3 regions of the Catenibacterium mitsuokai genome follow, and region 3 is predicted to be linked to each of the others. Evidence: predicted binding sites of a transcription regulator. Region 3 holds the regulator's gene; each other region holds the start of a gene.
The links. The regulator Rex, encoded in region 3, represses fermentation and respiration genes when NADH is low (regulators of the CRP and FNR family bind a similar motif). The targets are predictions, from matches to a motif close to GTGAANNNNTTCAC.

Region 1 (4,297 bases), 250 kb from region 3:
ATTCGTAATCGTAGATTGTTTCTAGGATAGTTTCCATATCTTTAACCATAGGCATTCTTGGGTTAGCAGGAGTACACTGGTCTTCGTATGCGTTCATAGCGATTCTATGTACTGATTCTTCCCAATCAGCTTTGCTGATGTTCTGTGACTTAACGTTTACAGCACCACCAACTTTTACCCATAACTTTTCAACAGCCTGTGCGAACATTTCAACACCTTCTGCATCAGTCTTTGGATGTAAGCCGATTAATTCAGCTAATTCTCTATATTTCTTATCTGCCTTATAGTCTTCAATCTTTGGCCAGATGTTTAACTTAGTTGGAACTGTACCATTGTATCTGATTACATGTGGTAATAACATACCGTTAGTACGTCCATGAGGAATATGCCATTCTCCACCGATCTTATGAGCTAATGAGTGGTTCATTCCTAAGAATGCGTTAGCGAATGCCATACCTGCAATTGATGCAGCGTTATGCATCTTGATTCTAGCATCAGGATCACCTTCAAGTACTGACTTTTCAAGGTTTTCGAATACTAACTTAACAGCCTGTTTAGCCCAACCATCAGTGAAGTCAGAAGCTAAGATTGAAACATATGCTTCAATAGCATGAGTTAATACGTCGATACCAGTATCAGCAGCGATTCTTGGTGGCATAGACATAGCGAATTCAGGGTCAACAATTGCGATTGTTGGAGTTAAAGCGTAGTCAGTTAATGGATATTTCTTGTTTTCCTTAGTATCAGTGATAACTGCGAATGGAGTTACTTCTGAACCTGTACCTGAAGTAGTTGGGATACATACTAACTTAGCTTTCTTACCAAGTTCTGGGAACTTGAATGCTCTCTTTCTGATATCCATGAATTTCTGCTTGATGTCATCGAAGTTAACTTCTGGATGTTCATACATTAACCACATAACTTTAGCAGCATCCATTGAAGATCCACCACCGATAGCAATGATTGTATCAGGCTGGAAGCTCTTCATGATTTCAAGACCCTTAAGAGTCATATCTAAAGATGGATCTGGTTCAACGTCGATGAATAAGTCAACGTCTACTTTGTTACGTCTTCTTCTGATAACGTCTTCGATCTTTCCTACATAACCAAGGTCATACATACCTCTGTCTGTAACGATCATTGCTTTCTTCATTTCCTTCATATCTCTAAGATATCTGATTGAATTTCTTTCGAAATAAATCTTTGGAGGAAGTTTAACCCATTGCATATTGTTGTTACGTCTCCCTATTCTCTTAATGTTTAGTAAGTTAATAGCACTTACGTTGTTTGATACTGAGTTATGACCATAAGAACCACAACCAAGTGTTAATGAAGGTAAGAATGCGTTGTATACTGAACCGATACCACCGAATGTAGATGGAGCGTTTTCAATAATACGGATAGCTTTGATTCTCTTACCGAATGCTTTAGAAATTTCATGATTAGTAGTATGGATTGCAGCTGAATGTCCTAAACCGTTGAATTCAACAGTCTGAGCAGCCTTTTCAATACCATCTTCAGTAGAGTTTGCTTTGATCATACCTAATACTGGAGAAAGTTTTTCTCTAGTCATTGGTTCGTTAGGACCGATTTCCTTAACTTCACAAACTAAGATCTGAATATCATCAGATACTTTGAAACCAGCCTGTTCAGCGATCCAAGTAGCGTTCTTACCTGGAACGATGCTGTTTAATCGAGCTTCATTTACGTTTTCACTGTATGCTGTTGCACCGAACATGAACTGTTCAAGTTTCTTCTTTTCTTCAGCATTACAGAAATGTACATGATAACGACCAAGTTCTTTCTTGAATTCATCATAGATTTCGTGGTCTACAACAACTACCTGTTCAGATGCACAAATCATACCGTTATCGAATGATTTTGATAAATAAATATCGTTTGCTGCCATTTTGATTTTACAAGACTTTTCTACGTATGCAGGAACGTTACCAGCACCTACACCTAAAGCAGGTTTACCACAAGAGTAAGCAGCCTTAACCATTGCGTTACCACCAGTAGCTAAGATAGTAGCAACACCTGGATGATTCATTAATGCACTAGTTGCATACATAGTTTTCATTGGTAACCACTGGATTACGTTCTTAGGAGCACCAGCTTTTACAGCAGCATCTAACATTACCTTAGCAGCCATAACTGAACAGTCATGAGCACCTGGGTGGAATGAGAAGATGATTGGGTTTCTAGTCTTCATAGCGATTAAAGACTTAAAGATAACTGTAGAAGTTGGGTTTGTTACTGGAACGATACCACAAACAACACCAACTGGTTCAGCGATTTCAGTGATACCAGTAAGTGGATCTTCATTAATAATACCTACAGTCTTTGTATGACGCATGTTGTTAGTAACATATTCACAAGCGAATAAGTTCTTAACAGCTTTGTCTTCAAATACACCACGGCCAGTTTCTTTTACTGCAGCTTCTGCAAGAACACCGTGTTTATCAAGACCAGCAACTGACATCTTTGCTACGATGTAGTCAACAGTTTCCTGATCAAAACCTTCGAATTCGTCTAATGCTGTTAATGCGTTATTAACTAACTCATCAATGCAAGCATCAGTCTTTTCTTCTGTCCATTCTTCAACTTTCTTTTCGACTTTCTTATCAGCCATTTTTATATCCTCCATTGACCAAAATATTTCTTCTTCATATTTTGTAAGTTCACTATACATGACTTCTTGTGAAAAAACAAGCATACTTTTGTGAAAATTTACACAATTTGTACATAGCATTTACTGAAAACGTTTGCAGTTTAGGGATATCCGATTAGCTATTTTTATGCTTAGTTTTTATCAAAAATTTAAATTATAAATATTTTTTATAGTGATAGAATACTCTCAAAAATGTGAACGTTTTCTTCTAGCATCTTTCGCTGAATGTATCTACTGTCTTTAAAATCTCTCTCGCAACATTCATCTTATCCTTAAATAAGGCACTCATACTACCAATTGACTTGAAAGGATCTTGTAATAAGACCTTCTTGTCTTCAATGAAACCATTCTTCACAATATAATCTACTAATAACTCTACAAAGTGAATCTGTCTAGAATTCAAACTCTGATCATCTAAGAAACGTGAGAACTCAGCCATAGCGGCTTGTCTGTCTAATCCTACAATCTTTCTAATTAATCTAGTGATAGGTGTATCACCAAAGTGTAATCGATAATCGTCTTTGCTTCCTAAGTCTATCCATAATAAGTTTTCTAGATGTTTCATCTCATCTGGAGTAATGACTTGATTATGTCTGAGCTTATAGATAGCCTCATCATCTTCATGTGCTTTTAAATAATGCTGGACTTTCTCTTTATAGTTTTCTAATCCTTCATCATTATAGAAAGCATCATTCATCTTTGTTTCAATGATTTCATCTTCAAAGTGTGTATCTATAGGATCTCTCTTTGGGCCAACATCTAAGTATTTAACTAGATTTCTAATTTTCTCACGTAGTACTTCTAGATCAAAATAGTTGGCCGTCTTCCAGTAATCAGGATCTTTGGCACATTTCAAATATTCCGCATTATCCGCAATATCAGGTATAGTTTGTTTTTTATACAATTCATCAGTAATCATAATAACCTTATTGATGACCTGACTTGCATCATAATGATTGAGATATGCCATTTCAATCATATACAACTGTCTATCAAAAAACTTTGCTCGTTTATCTTCATCATGAATCACAACAAGAGAAGATAATTCATCTTTAATATAGTGTGTATCCATCTCATTGAGATTATTCCAGTTATCTGGATTTTTATATTGATGTACATATTTTAAATGAAGCTTTACATTAAAACTGTCTTCATTAAGTCCTTGAATATAACCTGACATCTCTTTGATCTGTTTATTGATTTCATCTACATAATCCTGATTGGATGCATTTTGTTCGAGTGCATAAAGAATATCAACACGTAACTTATAGATACGCTGAGAGAGTGATTCTATAATGCCTGATTTCTCAGGGCGTTGGTCTACTCTGAAGTAATCCATATTTCCTAGGTAATCAAATATCAAGAATCCTTTCTTGTCATCTCCTGGACCAAACAAGTCTTTTCTTAGTCTTGTTCCTCTTCCAATCATCTGCCAGAATTTTGCTTTACTTCTTACTTTCTTAAAGAACACAAGATTCACAATATCTGGTACGTCTATTCCTGTATCTAGCATATCTACACTGATAGCTATTTGGGGATAACTGTCTGTTTTGCTGAATCGATCTATCGCATTTTGTACAAATTTTGTATTAAATGTAATCACTTCAGCAATCTTCCCCTTATATT
Region 2 (4,297 bases), 970 kb from region 3:
CATAACACCATATTCATCTAATACAACTGATAAAGAAACATGTTCCTTACGCATAGAAGCAAAAACATCTGAAATATGATTAAATTCATAAACGAAATAAGCATCTCGCATATAATCCTTTACCTGGAAATGTTCATGATCAACAGGCTTCATTAAGATATCCTTAATATGTAATACACCAACAATCTCATCACCCTCTTCTGAAAGAACAGGTAAACGAGAATATTGTGATTCCTGTAATACAGCAACCACTTCATCATAAGTCGCATCATAATCAACTGTAGCCACGTGAATACGTGGTGTCATGATTTCTTTAATATCAGTATCACCAAAATCAAAGATATTATGCATCATTTCTTTTTCTTCATCTTCTAATACACCTTCTTCATGAGACACGTTTACAATTGTTTTTAAGTCTTCTTCAGAAAGTGTAGGTTGTGGATCAATATTACCACCTAATATATGAATCAAGCCATGAGACACAGCTGTTAAGATAACGACAACTGGTGTAAATATGAAATTTATTAATTGAATAAAGCGACAGAATCTATAACATAATGCTTCTGCTTTACTTACAGCTAAAGTCTTTGGTGTAATTTCACCAAAAATAAGAATCATTAACGTAACAAACCCTGTTGCAACCGCAACACCTGTTCCTTCATTACCAAATACACTAATTACAAATGATGTAGTCAATGAAGAAGCTAAAATGTTGACAAGGTTATTGCCTACTAGAATTGTACTTAACAAATGATCTGTATCTTCTAAAAGATTAGAAACAATTAAAGCCTTGGCGTGATGAGGATCCTCTTCATCCTCACTTACAGTCTTTACTCTAATCTTAGAAACAGACATAAATGCAGTTTCTGCACTAGAAAATAAGCCTGACAATCCTATCAATATAATAAAAATAACAACCATCATTATCTGACTCGAGTCCACGACACTATCATACTCCTTTAATAACTATATTGAGTGCTATATACAAAAGCACAAGTCTATTATACATTTTTTATAAGAAACATCAATAAAAAACAAAAAGGAGGAACAAATGTTCCTCCCAATGAATGATTATTATTTAAGTAATGATCTATATAATGCTTCAATATCTTCAACTGAAGTATCTCTTGGGTTACCAGGACGGCAAGCATCAGCATATGCATCCTTAGCTAACTGAGGAATATCTTCTTCCTTAACAACACCCTTAAGAGTCATTTCGATACCAACATCTTCACCTAACTTCTTAACAGCATCTACAGCAGCTTTACGGTATTCTTCCTGAGTCATACCATCTACACCTTCAACACCCATTGCCTTAGCGATATCTTTATACTTTTCACCAGTATATTCAGCATTGTATTCCATAGTTGTTGGAAGTAAGATTGCACAAGCTTTACCATGAGGCATATCATAGTAAGCACTTAATGTATGAGCCATAGAATGGTCAACACCTAAACCTACGTTAGAGAATCCCATACCAGCAACATACTGACCTAAAGCCATACCTTCACGTCCTTCAGCAGTGTTTTCAACAGCACCTCTTAATGAACGAGCGATGATTTCGATAGCTTTAATATGGAACATATCTGAAAGTTCCCAAGCACCTTTAGTAATATAACCTTCAATAGCATGAGTTAAAGCATCCATACCTGTAGCAGCAGTTAATCCTTTTGGCATTGAAGACATCATTTCTGGGTCAACAACAGCAACTACTGGAATGTCATGATTATCTACACATACGAATTTACGTTTCTTTTCAACATCAGTAATTACATAGTTGATTGTAACTTCAGCAGCAGTACCTGCAGTAGTAGGAACAGCGATGATTGGAGCACAAGGATTCTTAGTTGGTGCAACACCTTCTAATGAACGTACATCAGCAAATTCAGGGTTTGTAATGATGATACCGATTGCTTTAGATGTATCCATTGAAGATCCACCACCGATAGCTACGATACAGTCAGCGCCTGCTTCTTTAAATGCAGCAACACCAGTCTGTACGTTTTCGATAGTTGGGTTTGGTTTAATATTGCTGTAAAGAACATATTCAATACCAGCTTCATCTAATAAATCAGTTACTTTCTTAGTAACTCCAAACTTTACTAAATCAGGGTCAGAAGCAACAAATACTTTCTTAAATCCTCTTGCTTTAATTTCTTCAGGAACAGCTTTAATAGCACCTGCTCCATGATAACTTGTTTCATTTAACATGAACTTATACATGATTATCAATCTCCTTTTAATTAACTTTTCTGAACTCATGTTAACACTGTAAGTGTTATCATTCAAGTGACAGATAAGTAGATTTGTCACTTTGTGAATAATTTTACAAAAACTTGTTAAAAAAAAGACAATCGATTTCTCAATTGTCATTTCATTCCCTAAATATTCAATTTTACTTACGCTTACTTTAATTGACAGATTATTCAGTAACTTTCTTTTTTGTAGCTAATACAACTGCTGCTAAAGCACTGACTAATAATAATGAAGCATATAATGCAATATTCATAGTATCACCAGTTTTTGGTGCTTCTTTCTTAGTAGTAGTTGTAGTTGTTGTACCTTTGTTTCCTGCAGGTTTTGTAGGTGTAGTAGGCTGAGCTGGTGTAGTAGGAGTTACAGTTGGTGCTGGAGCCTTTACTGAAGTTTCTACATACATAGACTTATATTTATCCTGACCGTTTAATTCGAATGCAAAAGCAAATTCAATTTTAGAATACTTTGTCCAATCTACTGAAATCTGGTTTGTAAAAGTATCATCCCAAGTTTTTGCATTTTTTAATGCATCGTTAGTAAATGTGACCTTACCTTTACCTTCTTCATTTACTTCTACCTTAGATGAAACACTGATAATAGGCATTGCTGCGTCGTCTGCACCATAAACATACATTTCCTGAGGATAAACTGCTCCACCTTTAGCATCTACTTCAAAGACAATATCACTATCCCCTGTCCATTTAGGTGTAAGTAAAGTGATTTCTGGTTCATAAGCTGCAGGTGTAGTTTCAGGTGCAGGTGTGGTTTCAGGTGCAGGTGTAGTTTCAGTTACAGCTGGAGTTTCTCCAGTGACTACTGCATCTTCTGCAAATACTGCTGTAGTAGATAATGCTGATACTGATAAAGCACAAGCGACTAACATAGTCATCAATTTCTTGTTCATAATCGTTTTCTCCTTATTTGATTTGTCCCAAAAAGAAGTCTTTTCAACTTTTCTAATAATGCAAAAAAGGCATAGAATATCTATTAAGAATAAATAATTCATGTCGATACACTATAAGTTTGTCAAAAAGATCAGAGTGTCCCTTCATATGTATTTCTTCTGTCCATCATAAGCGTAAAAATGTTTATACATAATTGTCTACCCTTCTTATAGATTACTTATGTAATCCTTTTCAAGACTTTTGTTATTATACTATTTTATTTTAACAAAACTTGAAAAGCAGCATAAAAGAACAGTATTTAGAACGAATGTTGTATTATGCAAAAAAGAGACCTTATTTCAGATCTCTTAATAGTTCATCTAACTTAGGTGGTAATGCTTCTATCAGCATATCAGCTAATTCTTCAGGCTTCAGCTTATATCCCCCTGTTGCCCAATCTACAGTCATAGTAATAGACCCATGACAATACATTTCCAATAAGAATTCAATATCTGATGGGATATTATTACCTAGCTTTCTCTTAATAATATTCTGATAGAAAGTGAGAATACAGTTATAATCATAGTTTTCTACATTATTATAATCTTTAGATTTAAATGCTTCTTTAAAGAATACTCTATCATGATAAATAAATTCAAATTTCTTAGTAAGCCCTTCTCTTAAAGTTTCACTATTGCCAATCTGTAAGAAAGACTTATCCGCTAATACTTCAAAATACCAGTTCACAAGATCATATTTATCGCGAAAATAACGATAAAATGTCTGTCTAGTCTTACCGCTTATTTCCACAATATCAGTCACTGTGATCTTATCAAGAGACTGATGATTCATCAATTGTTTGATGCATTCTGCAAATACATATCGTGTATCTCTCAAGATTCTCACCACCTTTGCAACATTATAACAAACCTATCTACAAAAATAAAGAAGACAACCCCCATAGAGGTTGTCTCTTAATGATTAAAGTTCGATATCACAAAGTTCTGAAGCTAAACCGATGTATGAAGAAGGTGTCATATCTAATAAAGTCTGACGGTCTTCATCACTTAACTGTTCTAGGCTCTTTGCGAATGCCTGAATATCTTCCTGAGAAATATTCTTACCACGAGTTAAGGCCTTAAGTGTATCATAAGCAT
Region 3 (4,297 bases):
GTGGGAATGGTTCTACATCTCTGATGTTAGCCATACCAGTTAAATACATTAAGAAACGGTCAAAACCTAAACCGAATCCAGCATGCTTACATCCACCAAAGCGGCGTAAATCCATATACCACTGTAGTGTTTCTTTATTCATGCCCTTTTCATCCATTAGCTTTTCTAGAACATCATAACGTTCTTCTCTCTGTGAACCACCAACTAATTCACCGATGCCTGGTACTAATAAGTCACATGCTGCAACTGTCTTGTTGTCATCATTTAAACGCATATAGAATGCTTTGATTTCTTTTGGATAATCTGTTAAGAATACAGGACCACCTACAACTTCTTCACAGATATAACGTTCATGTTCAGCATTTAAATCAATACCCCATTCAACCTTGTTATCAAACTTCACATCAGCCTTTAATAAATGATCAATAGCTTCTGTATAGGTCATACGTGCAAAGTGAGAATCTCTAACCTTTGTGATACGGTTGATACAGTCATGGTCAACCATCTGTTCAAAGAATTTCATTTCTTCTGGAGCATTATCTAAGCAGTACTGAATACAGTATTTAACCATTTCTTCAATTAAACACATATCATCTTCAAGGTCCGCAAATGCGATTTCTGGTTCTACCATCCAGAATTCACTCGCATGTCTTGATGTATTTGAGTTTTCAGCTCTGAATGCTGGTCCGAAAGTATAAACATCTCTAAATGCCATAGCGAATGCTTCTACATGTAACTGTCCAGTTACTGTTAAGTAGGCTTCTTTTTCAAAGAAATCCTTAGAGAAATCAGTATCATCAATAGTTGTTACTCTAAACATTTCTCCAGCACCTTCACCATCGTTAGATGTGATGATTGGTGTATGTACATAGACGAATCCCTGATCCTGGAAGAATTCATGAATAGCCATAGATAATACAGATCTTAATCTGAAGATGGCGTAGAATGAATTTGCTCTTGGTCTTAAATGAGGGATTTCTCTCATAAATTCAAAAGAGTGTCTCTTCTTCTGTAATGGGTAATCACTATCACAGTCACCTTCAAGAATGATTTCAGTGGCTTCTACTTCAAATGGCTGCTTTGCATCAGGTGTTAATTTTAACTTACCTAGTACATGAATAGCTGAACCAGTTGCGATATGTGAAACTTCATCGAAGTTCTTTAATTTTTCTTCTAAATAAACAACCTGACAATTTCTAAAATAAGAACCATCATTTAATGCGATGAATCCTAGTTTACCACTATCTCTATTTGTTCTTACCCATCCTTCTAATTCAACATACTCTACGTTATCTGTTTCTACAGCGTTATCTGCACGACAGATTTCATAAAGTTCTCTTACTGTCATAAATTCAAACATCCTTCTTACTCCTTTGTATTTGATTTCATCTTTAATTCTAATTCTTGTATTGCGACAACAACATCCACATTCTGTACCTCTACTCCCTGAGGCACAATAAAATGAGAGTGGGTGAAGTCTACAATGCCTTTAATCCCTAATGCAACTAAGCGATCCACCATTTCCTGAACATTATCAGAAATCGCAAGAATCGCAATCTTACAGTCCTTAGGGAATGTTTTTTCCAAATCATCACTCTTATGAATCTTGACACCAAAACGTTCACCTTCAATATTAGCATCCTTATCATAAGCACAGACAATCTGTCCAACTGTATATTTCCAGCGGTTATATTTCAAAATAGCTGATCCCAAGTTGCCTACACCAATCAAAATAATTGGTTCATCAAGTCCTAAACCTAAGAAGTCACTGAGTGTTTCAATCATCTCTTTTGTATCATAACCATAACCTCGTTTGCCAAGTGTATTCTTCTGAGGCAAAAAGCCAAAGTCACGACGGATAGTCGTATCCTGGATATGAGTAACTTCCGCAAGTTCACTCGATAAGAAGTTCTCTTTACCTTCATGTCCCATAACTCTTAAAGCCTTCAAATAAACAGGAAAACGTGTCATCGTCGCACGTGAAATTTTCTGTTTCTTTTCACTACTCATAGTTGTCTCCTACACTTTCTGCCTCTAAGTCATAATCTGGCTTAACAGATAAGTCCAAAGGGGCAAACATATTGTATTTATACATGATACTTGCAGCAGATGCAATCATTGCGGCATTATCTGTACAATACTTCAATGGTGGAAAAATAACAGGAATATCACTTGTACTCATTTTTTCTCTGAGACCTTTGTTTGCACTCACACCACCTGCTACAATAATCTGCTTTACACCAAGATCATGAGCAGCAGCTAGGGCTTTAGAAGCAATCGTATCCATAGCCACATCCTGGAATGAACATGCTAAGTCATTGCCATTGATTTCTTCTCCTCTTTGGTCTGCATTATGCTTTAAGTTGATGACAGCGCTCTTTAAGCCACTGAAGCTGAAGTTATAGCTTCCATCATCAAGTGGTTTTGGAAGTGTATAGCTATGAGTTCCCTCATGCGCCATTTTGTCTAAAACAGGTCCTCCAGGATATGGAAGATGTAGAACACGTCCTACCTTGTCATAGGCTTCACCAATTGCATCATCAAATGTTGTGCCGATGACCTCAAAAGAGAATTCCTTTTTCATATAAACAAGTTCTGTATGTCCTCCTGAAACAACAAGAGCCATTGCAGGATATTCAATATCATTCACTAGTTCATTAGCATAAATATGCCCCGCAATATGATGTACACCAATAAGTGGCTTGTTTAAATAAATAGCCAATGTTTTGGCTTCCTGCATACCAACATGTAAAGAACCTACAAGTCCTGGTCCTTTTGTGACTGCAATTGCATCAATCTCCTCTAAAGAGATTTCTGCCTGTTTTAATGCTTCCTTTAAAACAGTGCTGACACATTCAACATGTTTACGGCTGGCAATTTCAGGAACAACCCCACCATATTGTTTATGGATATCAATCTGTGATGCAACAACATGACTTAATAACTCTTTTCCATCCTTTAGGATTGCAACACTCATTTCATCACAGCTTGATTCAATAGCTAGAATAACAGCCATTATTTTTCCTCCTTTCTTACCATGAGATAAGCATCCTCATGGTCTGCATAATAATCTTTACGTATAGCACATATCTCATAGCCATACTTCTTATATAAACAAATCGCACGTTCATTCGATACACGCACTTCTAAACTATAATTAATACACCCCTTATTATGTCCTTCTTTTAATCCATAATCCATCAATACCTTAGAAAAGCCTTTTCCTTGATAATTTGGATCAATACCAATTGTAGTCAGTTCACAGTTTTCATAAGCATACCAGAATCCTGCATAACCAACAATTTTGTCATCTACAAGAACATAGTAATGAGCATAATCATTTGTTTTTAGTTCATGAAGAAAATCTTCTTTAGACCATGCAGGGCTAAATAATAACCCTTCTAGTCTTTCAATCTCATCAAGATCTTCTTCCTGCATTTCTCTTAATAACATGCTTTCTTAGCCTCAACATCTTTAATATAAGTTGGCACTAATAAATCAACATTCTCAATTGGATCAGCCATCTGTCCTAATGCATAGATATTAGCACAAAGATCACATTCTTTTTCATCTAACCCTAGACAGCCTATTTCACCTACAAGTTCAAAGTCTCCATATTCAGCACGTAACTGGGCAAAGTCTTCTAAAGCCACGACCTGTTCCTTAATTAAAGGAAGACCATTTTCATAAACACCAACAAAGACCTTATGTCCTCTTGCATCAATAACACTTAATGCTTGACTCATACCAGCATAAGCAGCTAAAGAACTGACTGATTTAATTCTCACATCAGACACTGCAGCAAGTGTCTTTGCGATAGTCATTGCGACTCTGACACCTGTATAAGAGCCAGGTCCGGATGTAATAATCATCTCATTCACATCCTTTAATGCAATATGATGACGATCAAGTACTTCCTTTAATGTAGGAATTGCTTTTTCTGATTGTCTTCTAGAACCTTTTTCCTGGAAGGCTTCTAGACACATATTATCCTGAAATAAGCCTACAGCTAAATAACTATTTGATGTATCCATCACTAAACTAATCATGTGTAACCTCCCTCACATAGTTCTCATATTTTTCACCAATAGGATGAAGCTTTAAAGAACGTGTTTCATCTTCATTCTTTATTATTTCAATTTCTAATCTTTCTTCTGGAATAATGTCTTCAATAAACTGTGGCCATTCAATCACACATAAGCCATCATCTTCAAACATCTCTTCAAATCCCAAATCATCATCTGCCCCTTCTAGGCGATATGCATCAAAATGATAAAGGGTCATACGTCCAGAATAA

Region 1: the regulator Rex is predicted to act here: its motif matches at 2,723-2,736, upstream of adhE (bifunctional acetaldehyde-CoA/alcohol dehydrogenase).
Region 2: the regulator Rex is predicted to act here: its motif matches at 2,317-2,330, upstream of fucO (lactaldehyde reductase).

Annotation. Positions count from the first base shown of each region.
Region 1 is NZ_CP102271.1:603,065-607,361, reverse strand. Features, by position in the region: gene adhE (bifunctional acetaldehyde-CoA/alcohol dehydrogenase) at 1-2,632, opposite strand, end outside; gene NQ499_RS02945 (DEAD/DEAH box helicase family protein) at 2,880-4,297, opposite strand, start outside.
Region 2 is NZ_CP102271.1:1,817,972-1,822,268, forward strand. Features, by position in the region: gene NQ499_RS09550 (HlyC/CorC family transporter) at 1-924, opposite strand, end outside; gene fucO (lactaldehyde reductase) at 1,075-2,223, opposite strand; gene NQ499_RS09560 (sortase B protein-sorting domain-containing protein) at 2,423-3,160, opposite strand; gene NQ499_RS09565 (TetR/AcrR family transcriptional regulator C-terminal domain-containing protein) at 3,495-4,037, opposite strand; gene purB (adenylosuccinate lyase) at 4,122-4,297, opposite strand, start outside.
Region 3 is NZ_CP102271.1:848,978-853,274, reverse strand. Features, by position in the region: gene asnS (asparagine--tRNA ligase) at 1-1,360, opposite strand, end outside; gene NQ499_RS04285 (redox-sensing transcriptional repressor Rex) at 1,366-2,010, opposite strand; gene tsaD (tRNA (adenosine(37)-N6)-threonylcarbamoyltransferase complex transferase subunit TsaD) at 2,003-3,016, opposite strand; gene rimI (ribosomal protein S18-alanine N-acetyltransferase) at 3,016-3,453, opposite strand; gene tsaB (tRNA (adenosine(37)-N6)-threonylcarbamoyltransferase complex dimerization subunit type 1 TsaB) at 3,444-4,049, opposite strand; gene tsaE (tRNA (adenosine(37)-N6)-threonylcarbamoyltransferase complex ATPase subunit type 1 TsaE) at 4,042-4,297, opposite strand, start outside.